DNA from 2 places in the Paenibacillus sp. 10L310 genome. Region 1 is predicted to be linked to the other one. Evidence: riboswitches for the same ligand, from Rfam matches in the RefSeq annotation. Region 1 holds a riboswitch; the other holds the start of a gene.
What was found. Region 1 has a riboswitch for FMN ahead of AC1DE7_RS09435 (DMT family transporter). Riboswitches for the same ligand answer to the same signal wherever they lie in the genome.
Positions count from the first base shown of each region.

Region 2: it holds a riboswitch for FMN, as region 1 does, so the genes downstream of both, ribD (bifunctional diaminohydroxyphosphoribosylaminopyrimidine deaminase/5-amino-6-(5-phosphoribosylamino)uracil reductase RibD) here and AC1DE7_RS09435 (DMT family transporter) in region 1, are expected to answer to the same signal.

Region 1 covers NZ_JBFTKC010000003.1:100,814-115,908, reverse strand. Annotated here, with positions in the region: gene AC1DE7_RS09490 (molybdopterin molybdotransferase MoeA) at 1-986, shown strand, start outside; gene mobB (molybdopterin-guanine dinucleotide biosynthesis protein B) at 993-1,526, shown strand; gene xerS (tyrosine recombinase XerS) at 1,774-2,880, opposite strand; gene AC1DE7_RS09475 (GNAT family N-acetyltransferase) at 3,059-3,547, shown strand; gene AC1DE7_RS09470 (SDR family NAD(P)-dependent oxidoreductase) at 3,844-4,617, shown strand; gene AC1DE7_RS09465 (aldo/keto reductase) at 4,752-5,645, shown strand; gene AC1DE7_RS09460 (amino acid permease) at 6,268-7,614, shown strand; gene AC1DE7_RS09455 (YqcI/YcgG family protein) at 7,671-8,432, opposite strand; gene AC1DE7_RS09450 (LysE family translocator) at 8,515-9,141, opposite strand; gene AC1DE7_RS09445 (DUF1989 domain-containing protein) at 9,280-9,888, opposite strand; gene AC1DE7_RS09440 (amidase) at 10,023-11,519, opposite strand; gene AC1DE7_RS09435 (DMT family transporter) at 11,842-12,822, opposite strand; FMN riboswitch at 12,967-13,120, opposite strand; gene AC1DE7_RS09430 (DinB family protein) at 13,205-13,705, opposite strand; gene AC1DE7_RS09425 (CGNR zinc finger domain-containing protein) at 13,850-14,401, shown strand; gene AC1DE7_RS09420 (amidohydrolase family protein) at 14,513-15,095, shown strand, end outside.
Region 2 covers NZ_JBFTKC010000003.1:656,433-671,527, reverse strand. Annotated here, with positions in the region: gene AC1DE7_RS12080 (helix-turn-helix transcriptional regulator) at 1-779, shown strand, start outside; gene AC1DE7_RS12075 (stage V sporulation protein AA) at 1,385-2,041, shown strand; gene AC1DE7_RS12070 (stage V sporulation protein AB) at 2,022-2,450, shown strand; gene AC1DE7_RS12065 (spore germination protein) at 2,475-4,142, shown strand; gene lysA (diaminopimelate decarboxylase) at 4,246-5,577, shown strand; gene AC1DE7_RS12055 (peptidylprolyl isomerase) at 5,826-6,257, shown strand; gene AC1DE7_RS12050 (hypothetical protein) at 6,369-7,676, shown strand; FMN riboswitch at 7,845-8,013, shown strand; gene ribD (bifunctional diaminohydroxyphosphoribosylaminopyrimidine deaminase/5-amino-6-(5-phosphoribosylamino)uracil reductase RibD) at 8,337-9,440, shown strand; gene ribE (riboflavin synthase) at 9,502-10,170, shown strand; gene AC1DE7_RS12035 (bifunctional 3,4-dihydroxy-2-butanone-4-phosphate synthase/GTP cyclohydrolase II) at 10,203-11,435, shown strand; gene ribH (6,7-dimethyl-8-ribityllumazine synthase) at 11,538-12,005, shown strand; gene AC1DE7_RS12025 (segregation and condensation protein A) at 12,110-12,910, shown strand; gene scpB (SMC-Scp complex subunit ScpB) at 12,879-13,535, shown strand; gene AC1DE7_RS12015 (DUF2953 domain-containing protein) at 13,725-14,456, shown strand; gene ytfJ (GerW family sporulation protein) at 14,604-15,086, shown strand.

The sequences.
Region 1 (15,095 bases):
ACACCATTGTTTCAGGTACGACGGCTCGCATCATGACCGGTGCACAGGTTCCGGAAGGTGCGGATGCGGTGGTCATGATGGAGATGACCGAGAGCAAGGTAGAGGACGGAGAACAGTGGATTGCATTGAAACGGCACATATTGTCGGGTGCTAACATCACCCCAATCGGACTGGAAGTCCAAGAGGGACAGCAACTGCTCGAAGCAGGAACGATCATCAGGGCAGGAGAGCAGTCCGTGTTAGCTACTTTTGGTATAGCAGAAGTTCCCGTATTTCAACGTCCAAAGGTGGCGATATTCGCAACCGGCACGGAATTGCTTGATGTAGAAGAGCCATTACAACCAGGTCGGATTCGGAATAGCAACAGTTACATGCTGCGCTCTCTGGTTGTTGAGGCAGGTGGAGAGCCTGTGATGTACGGTTCTATTGCAGACGATGTGAATACGGCAAGGGCCAAACTGGAAGAAGCCATTCAAGATAATGATATTGTGGTGACCACAGGCGGAGTATCCGTCGGGGATTATGATATTATGGGTGAACTTGTGCTGGAAGAACATGTGGAGATGTTGTTTAACAAAGTGACGATGCGACCAGGCAGTGTGACCACAGCTGCTATATATAAAGATAAATTGCTTTTTGCACTTTCGGGTAACCCGGGGGCTTGTTTTGTAGGTTTTGGTCTGTTTGTTCGTCCAACCATTCGTTCCATGCAGGCGGATGCTCATCCTTATATGGAAGAATGGACTGCGATCTTGGAAGAAGAGTACACCAAAGTTAATAATTTCACACGGTTCGTCCGTGGACGCACAGAGATCCGCAACGGCATGGTGTACGCGATACCGGCTGCCGCCCGTGTAGATGAATCCAGCGTGATGATCACCATTAAGGACAGTGATTGCCTGATTGTTGTTCCACCTGAGAAAAAAGGCATTCCTGCGGGTGAGCAGGTACGTATTCTCAAACTGCCCTCAGGTCATGTGAGGTAGTGGTAGATGACTACAATGAGTGATACAAAGCCACATATCATACAGATTGTTGGATACAAAAACACGGGTAAGACAACCCTGACAGCCGCGCTGATCGGGCACTTTTCTTCTATGGGACTTAAAGTAGCAGCAATTAAGCATGATGGACATGACCATTTTGAGATGGATCAAGAAGGAACGGATTCTTATCGATTTGGAGAGTCTGGGGCTTCGGCGGTGGTTATCATGTCAGAGAAACGTACTGCGATTATGGAGCGACAGGCAACCAAGCTGGAGGATATGCTGAGCTATCTATCGGATTATGATTGGATTGTTGTTGAAGGATTCAAGAATGTTTCTTATCCCAAATTTGTGATGGTTCGAGAAGAGAAAGATCTGACCTTGGTTGATCAGCTTGAAGGGGTAGTGGGTATAATCTCATGGCTACCTTCAGAGCAGTTTATAGAGCGGAGCGCCGTAAGCAGAGAGATAACATGGTACTCGGTTCATGAAACGGAGGATATAGCCAAAGCGTTGTTAGCGATGGTTGAAAGCAAGTGAAGGCAGAATGGTGAAGTCTAATCGTAGAAACGTTAAAAAAGTAGGATATTATGATCGCTGGATATGATTGAATTTACAGAGAGCGTGATTGATTCTTTTTAATACAACGTAATATTTATTATGTAAACTATAATTATTTCTACTTATGCTCTTCTCCTTGAATGATGCAAAAAAAACAAAAAAGCAGCAGACCTTTCTCGGATCGAAATCCTTGATGCGGTTTGCTGCTTTTATTATGTTCGGGATGTTACATCCCTTCGTCGGTACGACGTTCAATGGCTTCGGACATCGTTTTGTCGGTAAGGTGAGCATAGATCTCGGTTGTTTCCGTAGAAGCGTGTCCAAGCTGCTCTTTTGTTTTGTAAATATCATTTTGCAAATAATAGTCGGTTGCGAATGAATGGCGTAATTTGTGCACGGTCAAGTAGGGTTTACCAAAGCGCTTGGCATATTTCATAATCATGGCCTGGATCGCTCTTTTGGTCATTCGACTGCCTTCGGAATCTCCGTTACGCAAAGCAATGAACAGACCTTTCTCCCGCTTGGGCGTGCGGTAACGTGATTGCCGCAGGTTCATATAAGTTGCGAGTTCGTCCTTGGCCTGTTCCCTGAAATAAACGGGTGTTTTGTACGTCTCATCATTGTTACCTTTGCGATAAACATACAGGAGTTTGTTGTTCAGATCGAGATCATCGACGTTCAGGTTCACAACTTCCGACACTCGTAAACCTGAATTTAGAATCAGGCTGGCAATGCAGGCGTCCCGTTCTTTGTTGAGCTCATGGGAATAGAGTGCCTGCTTGTTCTTCTCCATATCGACAGCGTAACCTTCAAGAATATAGCCGATAAATTCCAGTAATTCCTCTTCCTCCAGGATTTTACCTTTGAGTTTGGCAGCGGTGTCCTTGGGTTTATGGGTACGCTTGATCTCGATTTTGGCCATAATGTTCCGCTTCAGCAAAGGATAGAAGTCTTCATCTTCCGCAATTTGGCTCAGGTAATGAAAAAGCGAGCGAAGGGAAGAGAGCTTGCGGGAGACGGTAATTCTGGAATTGGTTCCTTCTCGTTTGGTTGTGAGAAATAACCGATAGGCGGTAACTGAATCCATGCGAAGGACTTCCAGTTCAGTCAAGGTAACTTCTTTATTAGAGCTTGCCTCGGACAACCCTTCTGCTCGCAACCATCCGAAGAAAGCTTCGTAATCTCTCAGATATTCGAGCAGGGTAGAGGGGGACAGGTCAGGCAGCTTGTAGTCCATGAATTGCTGAACGAACCAAGGCATGGAAGGTAGTTTGTCATCCAGCTTGCGTCGATCAATCTCTTTTTGCACGTTGGTCAAGTTCGACACCTCCATGTGAAAAACATATAAGATTAATGTTCAATTTAATAGTATTCTATGCTCTAGTGTACCATAATTTACATGCTCACAGCTTGTTCACCAAAGCAGGCAGTAAGTAGGGTATGCTTCCTTGCCCTTCGGCGCGTAAACCTTTAAAGTAATTAGTATACGTAAAGCAGAGGAGGTGAACCGGATGAATATGAAAATAGAACTGGTTCCCCGGGAACGCAGTCAGGTGATTCGGCATTTAATGCAATTTTATTTATATGATTTTACCAAATACCTGAATATTGATGTGGACAGTAACGGCATTTTTCCGGAATATCCCGGTCTGGAGGCATTCTGGGCAGAAAAGGACCGCAAGTTTCCTTTTTTGATTACAAGTGATGGGGCACCTGCAGGGTTTGCTCTGGTGGAGAAATTGGAGCCTGGTAGTAAGGATAATGACTACTATTTGACTGAGTTTTTTGTGATGCAAAAATATCGGCGCAGTGGGGTGGGCACTCGGGCAGCCTACGAGCTGTTCAAACGTTTTCCAGGAAGATGGAAAGTGACCCAGGTTCGTAACAATGTTATTGCGCAGGCGTTCTGGCGAAAAATTATAGGGGATTATACCGGAGGCCGCTTTCGAGAAAAGATCCATCCGGAACTGGGCAATCCAAGCCAGTATTTTGTAACCTGATTCCCATCGGGGTTTACCTACATATAGAAGTATTTGCATGATTGCGATATAAGTTGAACTAATCATTTACACGATAACGGAGAGGACAGAAAAAACCTGAAAAAGCGAAGCGTTCGCCTAAAAGCTTTCTGAAAGAAAGCTGCATCGGAAGCATACGCTATCCCCGGATTTTCCCCTTCAGAAAAGGGAATCAAAAAATCTGGGGATAACAGCGATTGGAAGGTTATTCTGTCATCGTAGTGTCAGTGTAAATAATCTTTAGTTCAACTTATAAATCTGATGAAGGAGTGAGTGACATGAACGTACCCACATTCCATCTCGATGGACAGACAGCACTGGTGACAGGTGCAGGGAGAGGGATCGGAAAAGCAATTGCGATTGGACTTGCCCAGTCAGGCAGTGACGTTGTACTTGTATCCCGAACGATGAAAGAAATTGAGGAGACAGCAGCCTACATCTATGAACAGACAGGGCGTAAAGCGCTCGCTCTGACTGTGGATGTGACATCAAAAGAACAAATGGAAGAGACGTTTCAAGAGGCGATCTCGGAGATGGGTAGCCTGGACATTCTGGTGAATAACGCAGGTATGAACATACGGACACCAGCACTTGAAGTAACAGACGAGCAGTGGGAGACCATCATGCAGACAAACTTAAAATCGGCTTTCTTCGCTTCGCAATTGGCGGGTCAGCATATGAAAGAACGTGGGACTGGGAAGATCATTAACATCTCTTCCGTAGGTGGGCATACGGCTTTGCGGACAGGGGTTGTATATGGTGCGACCAAAGCTGCATTAATTCATATGACCAAAGTTCTCGCACTGGAATGGGGCAAGTATGGAATCCGTGTCAATTCAGTAGGGCCATGGTATTTCCGAACACCTTTGACTGAAAAGCTGCTGGATGATCCCCATTATTTGCAGGAAATTGTAAGTCGTACACCGCTACAGCGAGTGGGAGAACTGGAAGAAGTGGTAGGGCCGGTTGTATTCCTGGCATCAGATGCAGCGGGATACATAACTGGTCAGACGATATTGGTTGACGGTGGAATGTCCATTTATGGCTTCTAAGTAAATGAAGTTGGTTGCAGTTTGGAAAAGTGGGTGGCATAACCAACTCATGGGTAATAACATAAGGGAAGTTGAAGTTAATCTGTATTTCTATTTATCTGTACCCAATTCACTGAACTTGGAGGAAGATAACCATGGAAACGCGCAAGTACGGTAATACTGGCATGAACGTAAGTACACTTGGATTTGGCGGAGCGGAAATAGGCAAAAATGTATCCAAAACGGATGTAGCAACATTGCTGAATAGTGCCCTGGATGCTGGATTAAACGTGATAGACACGGCTGAATGTTACGGTGACAGCGAAGAATTAATCGGCGAGGTGTTGTCACATCGGCGTGATGACTACTATTTGTTCACCAAATGTGGACATGCTGCCGGGATCGAAGGTCCGGATTGGGATGCCAAAGTACTGGAGCAAACGATTGACCGTAGTCTGAAAAGGCTGAAAACGGACTATGTGGATGTTATCCATTTGCATAGCTGCTCCGAAGAAGTACTCCGACAAGGAGCAGTGATCGAAGTGCTACAGCGTGCCAAGGAATCAGGTAGGACCAGGTTTATCGGATACAGTGGGGATACAACAGATGCGCTATATGCGATTCAGACCGGAGTATTTGACAGCCTGGAGACTTCATTAAATATCGCAGATCAGGAAGCAATTGATCTTACGTTGCCTGAGGCAAGAAAAAGAAACATGGGTGTCATCGCCAAAAGACCAATTGCCAATGCGGCCTGGACGTATGATACACTTTCAGAAGAGGCTTATCCATTTATATACTGGAAGCGCTTAAGTGAACTGAACTATGGTTTTCTGGGTGAAGATGCCCAGGTAGCGGTGGAAACAGCACTGCGTTTTACGCTAAGTACCGAAGGTGTAGACACAGCTATTGTAGGAACAGCCAAGCCCAATCGCTGGCAGCAAAATGCTGATCTTGTGGCTAAAGGGCAACTCCCACAGGAATTGTATGATGAAATTAGAGCACGATGGGAAGAAATCGCCGGAGCAGATTGGACTGGCCGGACTTAAAACAGAAATATTAGCGAAGCCGCCATATGGCGGCTTTTTTATGACCAACATAAAATATTTTCAACATATGAAAAATTCACAACAACTTTCGGATCAGGGGCTGCGAAAAATTTTAGGGAATAATGTCTATACGTCAGCCTAGCCCGAAAACGGGTGAAAAAGGATGAAAGAGGAAAAATCCCAGGAAATATCCCTTCTTATAAGCGACTAAATTTATAAAAAACGACGAAGATATTGAGAAAATACGAAAAATAGGCAATCTACGTTCAATTTAAAAGAAATAACGACTGAGTTATAATATTTCAACATATGAAAAATTCACAATAGAAAGATCATTTTCTCACCTTAGTTACCATCTCTCATATAGCCACATTGACGCACCACCAAGTTTAAAGGAAAACCATTATAAGCGATTGAAGTCAACCACTTTTTTGCGGGTTTGAATCAAATTGAAAATATATCTTTATGAATAATCTCTAAAAGCATACATCTTAAATTCATTATCAGAATAATTTTAACATATTAATTATTATGTAAACTAATAATAATTCTTTTGGTAATACAGACATAAAACCTCCATGACCTGTAAATCGTAAGGGGATAAGGCAGAAGGAGGAGCTTCATGAAAAGTAAGCAACACCGTAAAAACGACGACGAAAAACTAAGTTGGGTCAGCCTATCCTTGTTTGGCGCGGGTTGCACACTGGGAACGGGATTTTTTCTAGGGACCAGTCTGGCGATTCATTGGGCCGGCATATCCGTACTTATATTGTTGGTGCTGGCTGCGGCAGGTACTTACTTTGTATTTGGTGCGCTGGCTCAGATGACCGCAGAAGATCCAAAGGAAGGCGCTTTTCGAACGTATGCGGGCGAAGCATTCGGACCTTGGGCTGGTTTTGGTAGTGGATGGATGTACTGGTTCTCTGAAATGCTCATCATGGGCAGCTCATTAACGGCACTTGGGCTGTTCTCTCAATTCTGGTTTCCCAAGTTTCCGCTATGGGCATTTGTTGCGATCTATGCCGCTATAGGTCTGTTCATTGCTGCACTGGGAGCGAAGGGATTAACCAAAACGGAGAATATTCTTGCTGTAATCAAACTTGCTGCAACGGTTGCATTTATAGCTATAGCAGGAGCGGCTTGTCTGGGTTGGTTACCTGTAAAAGTCACACCCGAGCAATTGAAGAATGAATGGTTCCCGCATGGAGGTAAAGGCGTATGGACCGGTTTCATCTATGCATTCTTTGCTTTTGCCGGGATCGAGGTTATGGGTTTGATGGCAGCTAACCTGAAAGAACCAAAAGATGCAGTGAAATCAGGTCGAGTAATGCTATTGACGGTGAGTACACTCTATGTGATTGCAATTGCGTTGATCCTGTTGCTTGTGCCTTCAGTTCAGTTAACTCCAGATGAAAGTCCGCTTGTCAAAGCCATGTCAACCATTGGATTCACTGTTGTGGTCCACATTCTCAACGGAATTCTGATTATAGCCGGATTCTCGACAATGGTGGCTTCGTTATATGCCATTACGTCCATGTTGGTGAAACTCGCGGAAGATGGAGATGCACCAAAGTTGTTCACGAAGACCCGGGGAAAAAAGGACATGCCACTTCAGGCATTGTGTTGTACAGCGGCTGGATTAGTCCTGTCTACGTTGATGGCATTATGGATGCCCAAGAGTTTGTTTGAATATGTGACGACAGCAGGTAGTCTGGTATTAATGTATACATGGCTGCTCATCTGTATCACGTACATTAAAAAAATGAAGCCCGTGAAGTGGAATCGCATCAAAGTGTGGATTGCCATAGTATTAATTGTGGCTGCTGTGGCTGGGACAGCGATGGAAAAAGCCAGCAGAACGGGTCTGCTGGCAAGTGTGGGACTATTGGTGTTCCTTGGGATCATCACGTATGTTGTTCATAAGGTACGTGGCTCGAAAGCATCGCAGTCAGCACCATCCAAACCATAAGCAACTCTCAGCAACTTTCGTGGAGGTCGTACAACGGATTAATGAGTGCTTTAAGATTATTTCGTCAACTTGCCTAAGGCTTGCTTCATCCGCATGAATGGACATTTGGAAGGTGTCTGCTCATCATCAGGCAGGAAATACTGTTTCCATTCCAGATTATCCTGCTGACCATACCACATCAGCGAAGGGTGAGCAGGTACAGCATCATATGCAGCGAGACGTTTGCGAATTAAGGTTTTCATTTTACGGCCAAGAGGGGTGTTGTCATTAATGGATTCGAATACCCACCGTGGTTGAAAAGCAAACATGAGATAAGGAAAATGCCGGCTGGCTCGGAGTTCATGTGCAGGAGTTGCACAAAAACAAAAGTAAGGCTCTCCGCCAAAGCAAAACTCCCATGATGAATCATGAGGATCGGTTGAAATATGTTCCGGCCACGGCTCGGTATCGTGTGAACTTACCCGATTAAGCATTTGCCAGAATAACGTCTGATATTGCTCTACCGTTGTATGATCTTTCAGATCACTTGGTGTCTCACAGATCACGACCATCGAAGCGTAATGACCGGTGTCTCTGGAGACAGGACCATATTGTCTAAGCAGATCGGCCATATCTTCGGCAGCATGTTCAGATCGGGGGTCACACGTAAATCCGTACCTCAAATGTCCTGACAGAAATCCCATTCGTCCAGGTACACATGGATACGTATTATCTTCGTCGGCGATCATTTTACCAAATTGCGAATAAGCGTCCTGCTGCCAAGATGGAAGACGCTCAAACAAGGTGTTTATTTCGTCGGCACTATACAGCTCCGCCATTGATTCCCAACTCCATTCCACATGATACCGTTACAGTATTAATGTCGGGGAAGTTGGGTGACTGTCCAGCCTGATTTTGTTGTCAGAAAAATATGGAACGTACAGCTTCGTACCCAAAATACAAACCAAATCCGATCAGGCAGATTCCCGAAATGATAGAGATCCAGCGCAATACATTCTCACTGCTATGTTTGTGGAATCGACTGGCCATGCCAGCCATAATGACATCCCACACCAGAATACCAATGAATATGCCTGAACTGTAGAGCAGCAAATGAGCAGTATCCGTATGCTTCACAGTTGTCGCGAGAATAGAGCCATAGATCCCCAGCCAAAATAATATATTCAGTGGATTGGACAGGGCCATCAAAAATCCGGAAATAAAAGATTTTCGAACAGTTGCTTCCGCAGTAGATGTACCTTGAATGCCTTGCTTTAGCTTCGAGAGCGTTTCCACTCCCGTGTAAATCAAAATAAAACTGCCAAATGACCAGAGAAAAGAGCGCATGAACGGCGTGTCCAGAAAATGGGCAACTCCAAAATAAATCAGCAGCATATACACCAAATCTGCAAACATAGCTCCGAGTCCTAGAATCCAAGCATGCATGAATCCGTGGCGGGCTCCACGGTCGAGTTGGGCGGCGTTAATCGGACCGATTGGAGCGGACAATGATATTCCCAGAATGATATAACTGAACAGTACAGACATAAACACGTTCACTCCTTAACGGGTTCGATGAATTGTACCAGTTGTCACAGAAAATGGGTACAAGTCATCGTATTCCCGCAAGGAGTGAATTAGAACAAACTACTTTTAATCATATCGCCTTATGGCCTTGTTATTCTGTTATAGTTCCACATCCAATTGAATTGGGGTGCAGTTGTATCCGTTGCATGAGCTTTCTTCACAAGGACAGGCGGAGAGCCCAATTGTGAGATCCATTAATGCCTCCATCTCGATATAATCACCTGCACGAGAGTCGGGAGCTACAACATCAATCTTGCCTTCACTGTCTACAACGGACTTCATAAACAGGTTAAATGGATAGTGTTGATCCGGCGGTAAGATTCCGAAGGGTTCTAGTGCTGTGTTCAAGTTGTGATAACAACTGGCATGATCCTTTTTGTCGTATAACACCTCATACATCTCTGGTCGACAAGCAGAGTTGAAGAAATCATGTACCCCAACGGTGTCACGGACAATCTTGAGTAAAGGTTGATACTGATTGGAATACACAAACTGTCCCGGTTTGATTCGGTAAGTGCGCAATACATCCATTGTCACGCCGGGGTCCAAGCGATGGTTAGCATCCATAGCATCGTATGCCACAAAATCAATGACTTGCTGTCCCTCCAGATCAGTTATGCGTAGTAAAGAACCCTTGCTTACTTTCAAGGCATATCCCGTTTTGGCTGGGATACGATAAGACTGTTTATGGCGCTGATTTGTATTCATCTGTTACATTCCTCCGCTACTTTTTGCTTTCAGTATGCGGAGCAGATGAAGCTTTCATGCACTGTTATGGTGACGTACTCTACTCAGGCAGGAACATCCAATGGTGAATTTAAACACAACCACATTATATGCCTTTATGCTGGAAACAGTGGATTACCTCTCATTCCAATCCAGAGGTCTGATTGTTCAAGCTGTCCAGCCAGATGTAATAACCAATCTTCGCGTCCCTTGGTTGCCATCACTTGAACGCCCATTGGCAACCCTTCAGGTGTCATATGCAGAGGTACACTTATCGCAGGCTGACCTGTCAGATTTGCAAGCTGGGTGAAGGGTGTATACGTAAGACTTGGCTCAAACATTTCATAGATGAGTTGCTGCTGCTGGGTCTTGTCCAATTCACTAATTCGCATCAGATTACGGATCTGTTCGTCATGAGGTGTTAATTCACCAATCTTAGGCGCAGAAAAAGCATTAACAGGTGTGACGTAGAAGTCATAACGCTCAAACAAGGTGGACATCTGAGCTGCAGCTACATCCCATTCAGCTAAGCTATGTACAAATTCCGCAGCGGAAACCTTCTTGCCTGCTTCAGCCAGAACCCAAGATTCAATCTCCATATCATTGGAGGTCAGAGCCCGGCCCATGGATCGTTCCATGGAAGAGATCATCGCGGCCATCTCACCGCTGTTCATCATGTAATAATTCTCCATCAACCGAACTCCGTTGACGGGACTCAGTTTTTCTTCAACATGATGACCTTGATCTTCCAACCAGCGAACGAGCTTGTATACAGACTCTTTGGCTTCTGCGCTGACAGGTGTTCCCACGGGCGAATCCGTTGTGTATGCAATTTTCAGTTTGCGTTGATGTGGATAGCTCATATCAGCCAAGTAACTGCCTGGAAAGAGTGGAGCATGGAACGCAGCTTCGGGCTGAATGACTTGTAACGTATCAAGCAATGCAGCACTGTCCCGAACCGAGCGAGAGAGGGCAAAATCAATCGATGCGCCTTGCCATTGACGACCAACTCCCGGTCCTACAGGTGTGCGCCCGCGGGTTGGCTTCAATCCAAACAATCCGCTAAAGGAAGCCGGGATACGAATTGAACCTCCTCCGTCACTGGCTCCGGCAAGAGGAACAATACCCGAAGCTACAGCAGCAGCCGCACCACCACTTGAACCACCCGGGGAGTGATTGATATTCCATGGATTGCGAGTGGGACCATGAAGACGGGGCTCGGTAATATTTTTCAAACCAAATTCAGGCGTATTGGTATGTCCTATGAAGATAAAGCCTGCATCACGGAGTCGAGTGACAAAATTGGAATTGCGTAATGCACGATGCTCGCTGAACAAACGGGAGCCTGAAGTCAGAAATTCACCTTCCAAGGATTGCGAGATATCTTTCAGGAGCAGGGGAACGCCGGCAAAAGGTTGTTCTCCAGGTCGAACCAAACCGGCTTCCTCCCGTGCACGAGATTCATATGTACGAATAACCGCATTAAGTTGCGGATTCACTTCTTCAAGGCGTGCAAACGCCGCTTCAAGCATTTCAACCGGGGATACTTCCCGGGATCGGATCAGTTCAGCCAAACCTACGGCGTCGTAGGAGGTATATGAGAATGAAGACATTATGATCGTTCCTCTCTGAATATATTTCATCTGTTTATTCCATATGTCATCGTACCACCGGATTAGACAAAAGACAAAAGATAGAAGAGACGTAGTGCGATGATATGCATACTCGTTATGAGGTTGGAGGGAAAAGAGGGGGATTTGCATTTGCGAAATAGAGATAAAGCAAAGGGTTAATAGCTCATATTGCTAATTGAGAAAATGAACGAGTAATATCGAGTAATGGCAATAAAAAAACCAATGCTCATCTAATTTGATGTGCAATGGTTTTATTTTATATTTGACTATTTGTTTATATGTGAACCTCAAATATATCTACTTATTCTGTACGCAGCTTTGGTGCAGCATCGGCCGCAGTTGATGATCTTTCCTGCTGTCTGGAAATGGCGAAGAGGGCCACCCAGATCAGAATAAAACCAAGCAGCTGCTCCCATGTAATCAGTGTACGGAAAGCAATCCAGTTCACCAACACACCCGCCATCGGGAAGCTGAGTTCCGCGAGAGTTGCAACAGATGCTTTGGTTGACGACAGACCTTTGTAATACAACAGAAGACTGAGCAAACCAGGTAACAATGCCTGACCGAGAATGTTGAGGATGACAGCAGTCTGTTCACCCGTTCCGGACGGAAACGTCCATGCCGCACCTTCGTTCCACGTCATAAAGATCAGGAGCGGGAGAGCAACGACAAAGCGCAGGGAGGTGACGGTTTCGTAACGCGCCTGACCCAGCATCAATCGTCCCATAACGGTTGAACCTCCCCATAGGGCAGCAGCCCCAAGGGATAACAAGCTTCCAGCATGAATCCAGTTGTCCCAGTTACCTAATGGCAATGTGAAGCCAAATGTAAGCAGGTACGTTCCTGCTAATGCAATGAAGAACAATCCACCGAAGCGACGTGGTAACGTTTCTTTTAGTAACAGTTTAGCCAGCACGATAGCGAAGAGTGGTTGCATTTTTTGCAATAAAAGCACCGTATTCGGATCGTTATGTGTTAGTGCCATGGTGAACAATACCGTTGCGAGTGCTGATCCTCCCCATGAGATAAAAATCACGGCAATCCAGTGGCGAGCGCGCAGGTTTTTCAGATCAGCCCGAAATTTCCACAGCACGGGAATGGCAATAAGACTGACGATGATATGTTCCACCAGTACAATCTGCGTGGATGTCATCGTATTTAGCAAAATAATGCGGAAGAGTGGGTCGACACCCCATAAGGCGGCGCCGAGAACTACAAGCCAGAATCCGGTATTACTTCGTTCCTTGCGGTAAACAGGTGATGCTGCTGATGTCTTTTCCATATTCAGGACTCCTTCGTCAGAACACGGAATCTTCAGTTGGCAAAATCGACAAAAGCCCCCGTTTTGGTATATACCAAATAAACGGGGGCTCATCCAAGGACATGCGTCAGGAAAGAGGCCTTCCCGTGAACGGCATGTCAATGTGTTGATCTTCTCTCATCCGGACTGTACCGTCGGCCTTGGATTCACACCAAGTCAGTCGCTGAATGTCCTTCGTTAAGAACAATTAGCGAGTCGCGGGCTGGTTCCGAAGAACATCACCGCCGGTTGGGAATTGCACCCTACCCCGAAGATCCTATTCAATTATATAGTGTGTTGAACAAGCTGTAACATTAATAAGTTCATCTTATTCCTGTAAGCGCTAGCAGTTCAAGCATTTTTTTTAGAAAACGATTTTCCAGCTTCCTTGCTGTCTGCGAAGGAGCACGATCTGACCTGCGTGATACGCATCATGGAGTACCCAGCGAGCTAGTTCGTGTGCCCATTTCTCTTCGGAGTCCATATATGCGGCTTCAAGATCAGACTCTTGTAGTGCAGCTAATTGATCTCGCAACTGCTGGGCTAATCGAGTTGTACCCTGCATCAGTGTATTCCAACCAGCTGCATCCGTTGCATCTCCCGGATTCCCAAATGTGTATTCATTGGAGTCTACAGCAGGAAGGGTAGGCTCCTTACCTTGCATGCGACATAATAAGCGATGGTTGTAATAATACATATGGTTAACCAACTGCCAGATGCTTAATCCCCCTGAGGGTGGAATCCAGGCTGCTTGTTCTGCTGTAAGACCCTCCAAGGATTTCGACAAAGGTACAATCCAATTACATTGATCCCAAGTATCATCCTTTTGAATAAGTAACACATCTAGTGCTGTTGTGTTCGTCATTGCCTTTTCCTCCTTGCGTATAATTGTGATAGGTGATGTAACTAGCTAAAATTGATTAATAAGGTTACACTTAATATAACACATCAAAGACGAGTTGTAACCTTCTTTATTTACTTAGATGGTTACATAAACGGAGGTATATATATGGACAGGTTATGGACCGATTTTGTAAACAGCGATTATCATGACTGGCGTGGGGGAGATCGATCGGAGGACAGGCTCGGGAAGGCGAGTTGGCAGCAAGATTTTCTGGAACGATGGCAACTTAACGCTTCTGTCCCTGCATCTCCAGAAGATGAGTTGTCGATGAGAAACTTCAGGAATGAATTGTTGGCTCTTGGAGCCCGCGTGTCTTCTGGAGCATCATTAACGGATATAGAAAAACAATGGTTGAATGGCTTTATGGAAGCAGGGCATGTGAGAAGAACATTGACTACAATTGATCAGGAACTGAAACTCCAACTGGTAGCTGTGGAAGCGCATTGGCATCAGGTTATGGCTGAAGTAGCTGCTGATTTTGCCATGACTTTGGTGGAGGGAGAAGGGGGCAGGATTCGGATCTGTGATAATTCGGATTGTCGCTGGATGTTCTATGATGATACCCGAAGCAGAACACAGAAGTACTGTGATGATAAGATGTGTGGCAATCTGATGAAGGTTAGAAGATTTCGGGCGAAACGCAAATCCCAAAATTGATAAATACTAACAATAACTATATAATGTATATATACTAGCGAAAAAATAGTCAGAAGCAGTATGGATTCGTAAGCAGGATGTGATCGTCTTTCAAACCAAAATAGATGGGAGATGTTTCTTGTGCGGACAAGTTATCTGTTGAAAAATGGCTGTGTGTTGTCGATGGATGCTAAAATTGGACAGTATAAGAGGGCGGACGTTCTGATTCAGGATTCACTGATCATGGCGGTTCAGCCCGACCTGGATATTCCGGATGCGGAGATCATTGATGCTTCATCGATGATTATTATGCCTGGGCTGGTGGACACGCATCGGCATATGTGGGAATCACTTGTCAAAACAGCGGGAACCAACTGGTCGTTACCAGTTTATTTGCAAAATCTCTATTATGGTGCGATGGGAAGCAAGCTCCGCCCACAAGATAGTTATATTGCCAATCTGCTCGGTTCCTTGGAAGCGCTTAACGCAGGAGTGACGACAGTAATGGATTGGAGCATGCCATATTCCCCTGACCATACGGATGAACTGATTCGTGGACTTCAGGATGCTGGCATTCGGGCGGTATTTGCTCACGGAGTCCCTGGTGAGACGGACTACTGGAATCGGGATAGTCAACTCACGTATTCGATCAATGATGTGAGAAGAGTCAAAGAACGTTATTTTTCATCACGGGATCAATTGCTTACTTATGGGC
Region 2 (15,095 bases), 560 kb from region 1:
GGCATGATGAATTGCAGTTTGTTGCCGTTCTTCAGGGTACGGCGTTGTTTCATATCAACGATCAAAAGATGATTTTGTCCAAAGGTGACGGGATTTTTATCAACAGTGGAATAATGCATATGGCCGAAGATCACGGGGTGAGCGAGAACTGCATTTATTTATGTCTGAATTTGTCCCCACACGTTATCATGCCTTCGGATTTGTATATAAAGTACGTACATCCATATGTAACAGCAACTAATTTGCCTTTTCTGTATATCGAAAGAGCTAACGCTTGGGGAGAACAGATCTTGGATGCTGTTGCACGGATTAGAAAGGAGCTGGTGCACCAAGTTCCTTTTTACGAAGTGAATATTGCTTCGGCGGTGCTTAATATATGGAAACTGCTGATTATGAACGGATGTTCTCTAGAACATGATCCATTAGAGATGAGCAGAAACAATCGATTGAAAGACATGTTGCAATGGATTAATCTCAATTATGCCGATCCAATTAAGCTTGAAGATATTGCAAAGGCGGGACAGTTAAGTCGATCGGAGACATGCCGTTATTTCAAGCAAATCCTGAAAACCACACCCATGCAATACGTGATAGAGTACCGCATCCAAAGAAGCATTGAATTATTGCAATCCTCCAAGCGTAGCATCACCGAAATTGCCTATGAGGTCGGTTTTAACAGTACGAGTTATTACATTAACCAATTCCGCAAAACAATGAATTCAACCCCTTTACGATTTAGAAGGGAATTGAACAAAAGAGAAAAAGAACATAATTCTTGAATTATTGTTCATGATCCGTGAACCTATCTACCAATACCGAAGAGTCGCCCATACGGCGACTTTTTTGATATGTAAAATAATGCTTCACACTCAGTTTCGCCTCAAATCCCCAAATTTCTAAAATTAATATCCAGAAGCTACCTTCACAAGTCATAGAATTTTGCACAAAATACCCCCTCAAAGCTCATCTTTCAATTCCCTTCCTGCCTACTCCTCCAGCATATTTATTTCAAACGTTTGGAAACGGGAGGACGATGGGTAGCGGAGGGATGGAATCGGTCAAAAGGAGCGAAGCGTGAGGGCTCATCTAAGGATACATAAGCAACGCAGGCGGCAGATTAGACCTGAAGAAGCGAAGCGTGCGCCTTTGTCTCCAAATTTCTAACACTTAGAAATCAATCAAAAGAATTTGGAGACAACAGCGATCAGAAGGTTGGTCTGCCGTCAGAGTGTCTGCGTGTATCCTCCCCCGAGCAACAGCGACCAATGACCGGATCCATCCCGCAGCGTCAACTCAACCTTCCACCTTTTTTCCAACCAGTTTGTAATAAATTTGCACATTCTTCAAATACTAACCTAAATTACGCAGTAAAGGAGTGCTATGGATGTCCCAGACACCCACTCCAATGGTCTATATTCGTCTGCGCAGCCGTATTCGCATCCAGAGGGGCAGAGCAGTCAAGCTTGGAGACATTGCACATGTACTGACCTCTTCTGAAGACCAGGAGGGGAAGCTACTGGAGCTTGAACTGCTGCGCCCTGGACCGGAGGATGGCAATCTGATCCTCATTGATATATTGCAGATTATTCCACGAATTCGGAACATCTTGCCGGAGGTAAGTGTGGAACTGATTGGATCAGGCCATACGTTGGTTGAAGTCATTGCAGGAAATGGTCAACCTTCCAAGTCTCTGTTCATATTGGTTTGGCTGCTGCTGTTCTTCGGATCGGCCTTAACCATTATGAATTTTCATGCCGATGTGAACATGCAGGAAGTACAGATTCGTATTGTGGAGATGCTTACTGGGCATCGGGACGAACATCCCTATCTGTTCCAAGTGGCGTATTCCATTGGCATTGGATTCGGAATGGCAGTATTTTTTAATCATTTGTTCAAGAAAAAATGGAATGAGGAACCTACCCCGCTGGAAGTAGAGATGTTCCTATACCAGCAAAATGTAGATAAATATGTGGTGATTGAAGAAAGTGAACGGATGCACGAGCAGGAACGCAGGGAGATGAATGCGGATGAGCGTTCTTAATGGAGCAATCAGCATTGTATTGGGTATTGCAGGGGGAATTGCCGTAGGGAGCGGCGTAATTGCGCTCATTCTGGTGCTCGATATGATTCCCAGGTTGGCTCAACTTACGCAATCGTATGACAAAACTCACTGGTACGAAGGGGCGCTAATTGGTGGTTCACTGCTCGGGACGGTGGCGGACTTCTGGCACTGGAAAATGCATGGGGTGCTGCTGCTCAGCCCAATCGTTGGTTTATTCTGTGGCGTGTTCATCGGTCTGCTGGCCGCAGCGCTCACTGAGGTACTCAATGTACTACCCGTGCTAGCCAAACGATTGGGCATGAAACCTTATTTGTTTGGATTACTGCTCGCCATGATTTTGGGTAAAATGACAGGTTCCCTGTTTGATTTTTTTATATATCAACGGTAACTCGTGGCCATAGGAGGATGGAAGATGGATGAACGAACGGAGCACACAGGCCAGGAAAATAGTGAAGGTATAACGGAAGAGATGTTACACAAGTCTGCTTATGAGATTCAGAAGGAAGAAGAGGAGAAAGCGTACAGTAAGAAAAAACAAAATGAGATGTCCGACAGCATTGAGGAATCTGTACAATATTGGCAGGAAAACGATGATATCTCCCCACGCATGAGTGAGAATAGATATACACTGCAACAGGTACTGGGGCTCGGAGAATCCTTCGACGTGAATATGAGGGAAATGGTTCTGGGTGGCAAGCACGTTGGGTTGCTGATGATCACCGGTTTCGCCAAGGATGAGATTTTGCTTGAAGTGTTGAAAAGACTGACCTATCTCACGCCGGATGACGTGTCCGGACATGCTCTCAAATCTTATTTTGAATGTTACATTCCCCATATTCAGGTGGAGAAAGTCGAGAAGATGAGTGCGGTCATCAACAAGGTTCTTACCGGTATGAGCGCAATGTTCGTTGAAGGAGACCGCTCGGTCTTAATTATGGATACCCGGAGTTATCCAGTACGTTCACCCGAAGAACCTTCCTTGGAAAGGGTAGTCCGAGGTTCCAGAGACGGCTTTACCGAAACACTCCTGACTAACGTGACCCTGGTGCGTCGCAGAATACGCGACCCGGGACTGAAGTTTGAGATTATGCAGGTAGGGCGGAGAACACAAACCGATGTCTGCGTGGTGTATATTGATGATATTGTGGATAAAGTGCAGGTCGATTCAGTTCGTGAAAAAATTCAGCGAGTAGATATCGATGGTATTCCCGCAGCCGATAAACAGCTGGAGGAAGCGATTATCAACAAGGGTTGGAATCCGTTCCCACTCGTTCGTTATTCGGAACGACCAGATGTTACAGCTTCTCATTTGCTGGAAGGACGAGTCGTCATTTTCGTAGACACTTCCCCCAGTGTGATGATTCTACCAACGACCTTTTTCGACCTATGTGAGCATGCGGAGGAGAACAGACAGACGGCCTTGATGGGAACATATTTACGATGGGTGCGTTTTGCAGGGATTCTCATCTCGTTGTTTTTGCTACCATTATGGCTTCTCATGGTTATTGACCCTTCGATTAAACCGATGGGACTTGACTTCATTGGTCCACAGGAAAATGTAAAGCTACCGCTGATTCTACAGTTTCTACTGATCGAACTGGGCGTCGATTTATTACGTATGGCAGCGGTCCATACGCCTACACCTCTGGCATCGGCTATGGGCTTAATCGCGGCCATTCTAGTCGGGGATATCGCGGTGAAAACAGGATACTTTGTCAATGAGGTTGTGCTCTATATGGCCATCGCAGCCATCGGTATGTTTGCCACGCCAAGTTACGAATTGGGTCTCGCCAATAGGCTGGTCAGGCTGGTTCTGCTAGTCGCTGTTGCGATATTCAAGGTTCCGGGGTTGGTCGTGGGCTGTACATTACTCATATTGGCGCTCACCGTTCACCGGTCGTACAATTCTTCGTATCTCTGGCCTTTTATACCGTTTAATGCAAAGGCCTTGGGCAACTTTTTATTCCGGCTTCCGCTGCTGGAAAATAAAAAACGTCCATCATTCAATAAAACCCGTGACAACACCAAAATGTCCGATGATCCGGACGGGGAACTGCAAAAAAGTAAAAAACACAAATGATCTTCCAAAAAATCCATTCATCTCGCTGCCTAATTTGATATACTGGTGTAAAATCATTGGAATATCAATTGTTCCAGTATATAAAAAGTGAGGAATGCAGATTATGTATTTACATGGTACAAGTAAAATAAATGCGCAAGGGCATCTGGAGATTGGCGGAGTTGATGCAACAGATCTGAAAGAACAGTTTGGAACTCCCCTGTACGTTGTGGACGAGCAATTGGTTCGTGAGCGTTGCAGAGAGTACATGGAAGCATTCCGTGCTTCCGGACTGGGCTTCCAGGTTGCTTACGCAAGTAAAGCATTCTGTGTAATGGCGATGTGTGCCCTTGCAGCTGAAGAAGGACTTTCCTTGGATGTTGTATCTGACGGTGAACTGTTTACTGCACTGCAAGCAGGATTCCCGGCTGAGCGCATTCACTTCCACGGTAACAACAAAACGCTGGAAGAGATCGAAATGGCTCTTGATGCAGAGATTGGATGCTTTGTTGTTGATAACTTCAATGAATTGCATCTGTTGCAGGCTGTAGCAGCGGACAAAAATCGTAAAGTAAACATTTTGCTTCGTGTGACGCCTGGTGTTGAGGCACATACGCATGAATATATTTCTACAGGTCAGACGGATTCGAAATTTGGATTCGATATCGGTAATGGTACAGCATTTGAAGCGATTGACTTGGCTTCCAAGCAGTCTAATCTGGTATTGCTCGGTGTGCATTCCCACATCGGTTCCCAGATCTTCGAAGTTGAAGGCTTCCAGATGGCGGTTCAACGTGTTGCCGAATTTGCAGCAAGTGTATATGAGCGTCTTAATGTTGCTTTCAAAGTGGTTAACCTTGGTGGTGGATTCGGAATCCGTTATATCGATGGAGATACGCCACTTGAAGTTGCACAATACGTGAAGGCTATTACAGACGCCGTTAAAAATCATTTTGCTCAAATCGGCTATGCCGTACCTGAGATCTGGGTTGAGCCAGGCCGCAGCATCGTGGGTGAAGCGGGAACAACGCTATATACCGTTGGAACAAGCAAAGACATTCCAGGTGTGCGTAAATACGTTGCCGTTGATGGTGGTATGACCGATAACCCACGTCCTGCTTTGTATGAATCCAAGTATGAAGCTGTGCTTGCCAATCGTGCGAATGAGGCTGCTCAGGAAACAGTATCTGTTGCGGGTAAATGTTGCGAGAGTGGCGATATGTTGATCTGGGATCTGGACCTGCCAAAAGTGGAAAGTGGCGACCTACTCGCTGTAGCTTGCACAGGTGCGTATAACTACTCCATGGCGAGCAACTACAACCGGATTCGTCGTCCAGCCGTTGTCTTTGTCAAAGACGGTCAAGGGGATGTCGTGGTACGCCGTGAGACGTATCAAGATATCATCCAGAATGACCTGGTACCTGCGCGCATTGGAAAACAGCCAGTTACTCGCTAATTCGTCAAAAGATAATGCGTTTCTGCATTATTCAAGATATAGGGATTTTGCAGTTGAAGCAGATGAAAAAGGAACTTCCTTTTTTGTCTGCTTTTTGAGTATTTGAGCTAAATCATGAAAAAAGTTGCCGTTTTTTTTGCGATCCAGACATTTTCGGTGTACACTAAGAAAAGTGCTGTAATGCTTGGCCCAGGGTCATGCGTTCTGGCACCATTAACGATGGTCAATACGAAAGGAGTCATTTACATATGGCGAAACAAGCGAAAATTAAATTGGCAAACGGCGGAGAAGTTCTGATCGATCTGTTCGATCAAGAAGCTCCAAACACAGTAGCAAACTTTGAGAAACTGGCTAATTCCGGTTTCTACAATGGTCTTACATTCCACCGCGTTATCCCGGGCTTTGTAGCTCAAGGCGGATGCCCTAACGGTAGCGGTGCAGGTGGCCCAGGTTACACAATCAACTGTGAAATTAACCCAAACAAACATGAGCGCGGAACACTTGCTATGGCACATGCTGGCCGTAACACAGGTGGAAGCCAGTTCTATATCTGCTACCAACCGCAACCACATTTGGATGGACAACATACTGTATTTGGTAAAGTAACTAAAGGTATGGAGTTCGTGGACGCTTTAGAAGGTAAAGACAAAATGGAAACTGTTGAAGTTGTAGAAGCTTAATACCTTCACCTTAACTGGATCCAAACATGAAGTGCTTCTCTTATAGAAGCACTTTTTTTATTTTTACATACTTCAAATCGATAATTAGAAAGGATGAATAAAACCTTGGATATGGTTACTCAGCTAAGCTTGTTAAAACAAATTTATAGTGAGCGCACGTTGTGGGATGAAGAATTGCAGGCATCGCGCCATGTCGTTCCGGATAGTCTATCCGTAAAGGATCGAGAAGCGCTTGAGACAGCCGGGCATGAACCGAATCGCTTTGTACGTCCGCAACATGATGAAACGATTACTGAGCTGAAAAAAGTTGCGAATCAATGGACGATCAATGATGCAGCGCAGGCCTTTGTATCCTCTTTGTGGTCAGCACCCATGATCTGGCGCTCGTTGCTTACGGGCAAGCTTATTGCGAGCAGTATGCCAAGTCATGAACATACGCCATATCCATCTTCGAACACTTGTAAGATCTGCGGATTAAGTGTAGATCAAGCAACCGACACAACGCTGCAATGGTATTGGCGGATGACCAATGGAACCCCGTTGGACGGTGATCCTTTTGGATGCGTGTTGGCACTTCGAGAGCTGGCTACCGCACAGGAGCTTCCAATACCCAATGAGTACGACCGCTGGACATTCCGTGCGGTGTTAACGGTGCTGCGCGAATTACCTCCCAAAACACGTTACAGCAAGGCAGCAGTAGCGCTCAAGAAGGAACGTCTTTTGCCTACACAGAAGGAATATGCTTACCGTGATTTGCTTGAGACGTTAGCTCTGATTGGCATATTGGATACGCCGGAACATCCCGGAATGATCACGGAATTCACCTCTTATATGCAGCGTGACGCACGCCCCAATGTGCGGGTGGAAGTGCAGGCCCCTCTGGCGTGGTGGGACTCATCTGTCGGAATTAATGAGAACAACCTGAACAAGATATTTCATGATTTTGATCTGAATAATATATCTCTTGCGGATAAGCCTGATGAGAGTCCAGCTCTAAAGGACACGATCTTAGGGGCATTGGAGAAGAAGAGAAGTGTTCGTGGAAAAGTACCAAAGGCATCTCCTGATGCAGGTACCGGGGAGGTACAGTCTGGCGATGTGTATGCTGTTCGGGTCCGAGAAGGTGTATGGGTGACTGTATATTGTCATGAAGTCAGAGACAAGCGCGTCATCGTTGAATATCTGGATGGTGTCTTTCCAGAGATGCCGGGTAAAGCAGATTTGCATGGGACGTTTCGACCGAGAGCGAATGGACGCTGGAAATGCTCGGCTATTGCGATCGATTCCACAAGTTGGGTCAGAAGGGTGGCAAGAGAGTTCCCGCTTCCGACTTCGCCCCTGCAAGAACCTGATCGCACTCCATTCCATAATGCCAAAGAATTAAAGCATATGGCGAGCTGGTGTTTTCCTGATATGTAGAATGATACGATGGATGTGAAATGGGTCTCCAAACAAAAACCGTGCCTCCTTGAGAGGAAGCGGTTTTTTGTTGTTTCTTAGCTTATTAAAAGTTAGTATGTGACAAAAAGGAACAAAAAACAATTGATTTTTTGGCATTAAAGTGCTAACATCCAAGTAATAACGAAAGCAATCCTTCAGGGCAGGGTGCAATTCCCTACCGGCGGTGATGCAGGAAGTGTAAGGACCTATGTGTCCAGCACTTGATGCAAAGTCCGTGACCTGTCTGCCATTGGCAGATGGCTGATCTGGTGTAATTCCAGAACCGACAGTATAGTCTGGATGGGAGAAGGAGAGGTGCAGACCTAACAGGTTTGCATTCAGCAGGAGTATTGCTGCACAGTCACGATTTGTGATGTCTTGCACTGTGCAGGGAAGATCCGGTTACGCCGGACAGTTCCATACATATGCCGCACTATAAAAGCTCTTTACCTGTAATTGATGTTCATTAAGGTATGTGTCTATTTTCACTTGCCCGAAATGAAGTTTTGGGCAAAGTGTTGGCGTGCTGTATCCATTTCACTCCTGCTGGTGACATTTGTCTCTCATCATCCCCATCGAACTGATTGTTCGACGGGGATTTTTTAATAAACAAGACTTTAAACCGCGGGGTGAACGGATTTGGAAATGATCAATGATGAATTTTATATGGCACTGGCATTGGATATGGCGGAACGAGCACAGGGACAGACGGGGGTTAATCCGGTCGTTGGATGTGTAGTTGTGAAAGAGGGTCGTATTGTAGGCCTGGGGAGCCATCTGAAACGTGGAACCGGTCATGCAGAGGTGCATGCACTTAACATGGCAGGCAGTGATGCAGAAGGAAGTACGGTATACGTTACACTTGAGCCTTGTAGTCATTATGGCAAGACGCCACCTTGTAGTGAACGCCTGATTCATGAAAAGGTGAAACGTGTTGTGGTATGTTGTGAAGATCCAAATCCGCAAGTATCCGGCAGGGGTATAAGCATGCTTCGTCAACAAGGCATTGAAGTTGAAGTTGGCGTACTGCGTGAGCGTGGAAGACGCATGAATGAAAAATTCATTAAGTTTATTACAACGGGTCTACCTTTCGTGACACTGAAGACGGCTACTACTTTGGATGGCAAAATTGCAACGCGCAGCGGAGACAGCAAGTGGATCTCTAACGAGCCCGCTCGTGAGATTGTGCATGCCCTTCGTCATCGGCACCAGGGAATTATGGTTGGCGTCGACACGGTAATCGCCGATAATCCGGAACTTACAACCCGTTTGCAAGTCGAAGGCATTAGTCCAGTGCGCATTGTAGTGGATTCCAAGTTACGTCTTCCCGTAGGTGCCAAAATGGTTAAGGATGGTCTTGCTCCAACATGGGTGCTGACAACAGACGAAGCCAGTCCTGAAGCTGCTGAACGTTTGGAAGCCTACGGCGTCGAGATTATACGCTGTGGTCCTGGACCACGTGTGGATCTGTTAAACGGACTTAGCAAGTTGGGTGAGCGTGACATTGGTTCAATTTTGCTTGAAGGTGGAGGTACCTTGAATGGAGCTATGCTGGAGGCACGGTTGGTTGATCGACTGCTCATGTTTATCGCTCCGAAGATTGTAGGCGGTTATGATACACCTGGAAGCTTCCGCTTCGAGGGTGTGGAACGTATGAATCAGGCGATTCAATTGAATCAGTTGGAGATTGAACAAGTTGGAGATAATATCAGCATTGGCGGTATTCCGGTGTGGCCTGAATAAATAAATGGATTTGAAAGTAGAAAGTTAGGTTCTTTATAACTTGAAAAAGGGAGGCGGCAGCATGTTTACCGGTTTGGTGGAAGAAGTCGGTCAGATCCGGCGTATTGGTCGGAAAGGCGAAGCGATGGTCCTGAATATCGGAGCTTCCGCCATCATGGACGATCTGAAGATTGGTGATAGTGTAGCAGTGAACGGCGTGTGCTTAACTGCGACAACGCTCGAAGGTGGAGGTTTTACCGCCGATGTAATGCCTGAAACCTATCGCCATACCAATCTCAGTCAGCTGCAATCTGGCAGTAAAGTTAATCTGGAGCGGGCCATGCAATCAGGCGGTCGTTTTGGCGGACATATCGTTCAGGGTCATGTCGATGGTACTGGAGTGATTGGCAGTATAACACGTGATCAGAATGCAATTGTGTTTGAGATCAAGCCTGATGATCACCAGTTGTTCAAATATCTGATCCCCAAAGGATCGGTTACACTGGATGGCATTAGCTTGACCGTTGTCCATACATCGGATACCGCATTCACGGTTTCCATTATCCCGCATACCATTGGTGAAACTGTACTAAATGTGAAAAAGACAGGGGATACCATTAATATCGAATGCGATATTTTGGGCAAATATGTGGATCATCTGCTCCAGTATGGGAGAGGACATCGGGAGACGGGTACTGGCAAGCCGCGCAGTATCAGTGAAGATTTTCTCTCCAATCACGGATTTGCATAAATAGAGAACAGAAATTAACTGGAGGTGGACCAATGTCAGAACAATCCATTCTGGACACAATAGAAGAAGCCATATATGATCTCATGCGTGGTAAACCCGTCATTGTTGTGGATGATGAAGATCGGGAGAATGAAGGCGATTTTATCGCTTTGGCCGAAAAGGCGACGCCTGAAGTCATTAATTTCATGATTACTGAAGGTAGAGGTCTGGTCTGTGTTCCGATTACACAACAACGTGCGGACGAACTTAACCTGAAACCGATGGTTCAACAAAATACGGATTTCCATGGAACAGCCTTCACCGTCTCTGTGGATCACAAAGATACAACAACAGGTATCTCGGCACATGAACGCTCTATTACCGTGAAAGGTCTAATCGATCCTGAGGCAAAAGCCGGGGACTTCCGTAAGCCTGGTCACATGTTCCCGCTGATTGCAAAAGACGGCGGTGTACTTCGTCGTGCCGGACATACGGAAGCGGCTGTAGATCTCGCTATCATGTGTGGTTCCTACCCTGCTGGCGTTATTTGTGAAGTGATTAAGGAAGATGGCACGATGGCCAGACTTCCGGATCTGCAGGAGATTGCCCGCAAGCATGATCTGAAGCTGATCAGTATTCAGGACATGATTCGTTACCGTAACGAAAAAGAGCAGCTGGTTCAACGTGAAGTGGCTGTGCGTATGCCGACGGACTTTGGTGAGTTTCAAGCGGTGGCTTATACAAATGCTGTGGACAATAAGGAACATGTGGCTCTGGTCAAAGGAGAAATTGATGGTTCGAAACCTGTGCTTGTACGTGTGCACTCTGAATGTTTGACAGGTGATGTATTCCATTCTCATCGTTGTGACTGTGGTCCGCAGTTTGATGCAGCACTCAAACAGATTCACGAGGAAGGCAATGGTGTACTGCTTTATATGAGACAAGAGGGTCGGGGTATTGGCCTGATCAACAAACTCAAAGCCTATAAGCTGCAAGAGGAAGGTATGGATACTGTTGATGCAAACCTGAGTTTGGGTTTTGCTGCTGACTTGCGTGATTACGGAATTGGCGCTCAAATTCTGAAAGACCTTGGGGTTCGTCAGATCAGACTGCTAACTAACAACCCTCGTAAAATTAAAGGCCTTGAAGGATATGGACTTGAAGTCGTAGAGCGTGTCGCGATCCAGATGGAGGAGAACGAGGACAATACGGTGTATCTTCATACCAAGCAAGCCAAGCTGGGGCATATGCTCAAGTTTGATGATATCGAGCAGAACGAACAGTAAATATATTTTAGATGAATAACGTTCACCATGTAATTTATGGAAGAGATTACTTAGGGATTTCCGTTACTTACATTACATTATACCGTTAGGGAGATGACTTGAATGCCACAATTTTTTGAAGGACATTTAGTATCAGAAGGATCCAGATATGGAGTTGTCGTTGGACGTTTTAACGAATTCATTACCAGTAAATTGCTTAGCGCAGCACTCGATGCATTCAAACGCCACGGCGTGCAGGATGATGAAGTGGATGTAGCCTGGGTTCCAGGTGCGTTCGAAATCCCTTTGATTGCGCAGAAAATGGCGGAGAGCGGCAAGTATGATGCGGTGATTACCCTGGGAACCGTTATTCGTGGATCAACTACGCATTACGATTATGTGTGCAACGAGATGGCTAAAGGGGTAGCAGCAATTAACCTGAAAACTGGCGTGCCTACGATCTTTGGACTGGTTACAACAGAAAATATTGAACAAGCGATTGAACGTGCCGGAACCAAGGCGGGTAACAAAGGTTGGGATGCAGCTACGGCGGCAATTGAGATGGCAAACTTGACGAAACAGCTAAAATAGTGCTTATTTAATAGTAGTGCCCTGCTTTGCGCAGACGAACACGGGAAACCGGATTCGGACGGCTTAGCAGGGTTTTGTATTTTTCTGGCGGGAGGATTCGTCTAGTGACGGTAGTTACATACAAACTGGAGACTTTTGAAGGGCCTTTGGATCTGCTGCTTCATCTGATTGATAAGGCTGAAATTCATATCCAGGATATTCCCATCAGCGATATTACCGATCAATACATGGCGTATCTGCATTCGATGCAGGAACTGGAACTGGATATTACGAGTGAATTTCTGGTCATGGCAGCAACATTGCTGGCGATCAAGAGCAAACTTTTATTGCCCAAACCACCGGTCATTGAGGACTTCGAGGATTATGATTTTATGGAAGAAGAAGATTATGATCCACGTGCAGAGCTGATTGCACGTCTGATAGAATATCGCAAGTACAAGGGAATTGCGCGTCATCTTCATGAACGGGAGTGGGAACGCAGCCTTATATTTTCCAAAGAGCCCGAGGATCTGCGCCCCTATATGCCCGTAGAAGCCCAATCGAATCCGGTTGAGGGTTTACACACCTCTGACCTGATTGCAGCCTTTCAGAAGGCGCTACGCAAGGCTGAGAAGCGCACAACTGTAACTCGAATCAAACGGGATGAGATTTCGGTTAAAGACCGGATACGGGATGTCATCGGCGCTTTGGAAAGTATGGGGCCGGGAGGCAGACTGTTATTCTCCAAGTTGATGGATGAGCATATCTATCGCCATGAGATTGTTGTCACTTTTCTGGCGGTGCTGGAACTGATGAAGATGAAGCAGATTGTCTGTTATCAGGAACGGATGTTTGAGGATATTGTTATGGAGTGGAGAGGGGAAACAAAGAATCATGGATTTTCCGAAATTGAAATCGATTATTGAAGGCCTACTGTTTTTGTCCGGAGAAGAAGGTCTGAGTATCAAACAAATCGCCGAGATCGTCGACCAGCGAGTGGAACTTGTAACGGACGCGATTGAGGAGATGATTCATGAATTTTCACAGCAGGGACGAGGTGTACAGATTCTCAAGATCGCGGGTGTAGTTCAGTTGGGCACCTTGCCTGACCACGCTGTATATTTCGAGAAACTGGCATACTCTCCCGCGCGTACGTCCTTATCCCAAGCGGCTCTGGAGACGCTGGCTATTGTAGCGTACCGGCAGCCCATTACACGGGTAGAGATTGAGGAAATCCGCGGTGTAAAATCGGAGCGGGCCATCCATACGCTTGTGAATAAGGATCTAATTATTGAAGTGGGACGAGCCGAGGCGATCGGACGACCAATTCTGTACGGAACAACCAAGTCATTCCTCGATTATTTCGGACTGGCTTCAATTAAAGACCTTCCGGAACCGGGCTTGTTCGAAGATTCGGAAAACCTGGAAGAAGAGACACAACTGTTGTTCAACAAACTGGATTTGCAACAACTGGAACCGGAAAGTGCTGATCCAACAGATGATGCAAGTCAATTTGACAACGAAGACGATAATACGGATTCTTCACTCTAATTTGCAAGCTCATACTAACCGACACCCATCAGTGGAGTCGGTTTTTTTGCGCATTGTTTTTAGATAAATGGTGAATAAAACAGTTTCCAAACAAATATCAAATGGGATTTTTAGGTCAGACGTGAATTTTTTCCTATTCAAAGTGCCATACTAGACGAGAAAAGAATTGAGGGCTTGGAGGTAAGGCCTGTGTGGATTTGGCTTGGAGGAATCGGTTTGTTGTTCGCATTGCTGATTGCCGCAGTCCTCATCTCAAATGTTCATGTACATTTTACATTCAGTAAACATAAAAGTGATGATTACGCCAATATTAATGTTCGTCTTCTCTATGGGATTGTGCGGATTAACTATGAGATACCGAGTATTGTTTTTCGCAATATGAAGGAAGGTTTTCTGGTCAAGACCGAACAATCCATGAATCATTCGAGAGGCGAGGCCCAGGGTAGCGAGCGGGTCAACAAACGCAAAGTCAAGAAGTGGGCTAAAGATGTGAAAATTATGCTTAGGGCAACGGACGCGCTCAAGCTGTGGCTGAAGCAAACACTCACACGCGTACATATGACCCAACTGTCCTGGGCTACCCACATCGGCGTTGGTGATGCAGCATATACAGCGGTGCTGACGGGCTGGGTGTGGAGTATCAAGTCCATTATTATTGGTTTTCTCACCTATCAGATCCGCTTTGATGAAACACCTGTGCTTCAGGTTATGCCGGTATGGTCCGATGAAATGGAATTTAGAACGGAACTTGATTTCAGAGTGAAAATTCGGATTACAGCCGTTCTGATCGCTGGAGTTACACTACTCACCCGTGTGTTTCAAGTCGAAGGCGGATGGCGGATGTGGTTCAAGCTTCTTCAGGAACAGCGCCGCAGGCATAAGGAGAAGCAAAAGAAGAAACTTAGTGGGACAACAGTATAAAAACCCATCATAGTCGGTCTGTTTTTGGGAATGTAAGGTTGGGATTTGGTGAGTGTATTTAAAATGCTTATTACATAAGTCCCTTCAAGTTTGGGGATGATATGGTTAGATCAAACCTAGCTTACATTGAAACTGGAGGGAATTTAAATGTCAGATCATCCAATTCAAGGCTTAATGGAAACCGCAATGGAAAATATCAAGGCCATGGTGGATGTCAATACAATTGTTGGCGATGCAGTCGAAACACCAGATGGTACCGTGATTCTGCCAATCAGTAAGGTGGGATTCGGATTTGCTGCGGGTGGTAGTGATTTTCACGTTAATGGAGAAAGTAGTGGCAAAAGTGGTGCTACGGGTACCTCTGCTGAACATGCGAGTTCAGCTAAAGTAGCTTCTCCATTTGGTGGCGGTAGTGGCGGCGGTGTATCCATACGTCCTATTGCGTTCCTGGTTGTAGGTAAACAGGGGGTACACATTGTACCACTCGATAACTCCACACATCTGTTTGAGAAACTCATTGACTCCACCCCTTATGTTTTGGACCGAATTCAAGGCATGTTCCAACGGAATACAACACCAACGAATACAACAGGTGTACCAGTTACACCAGATCCATCAACCTACAGCTGAATCATTTCG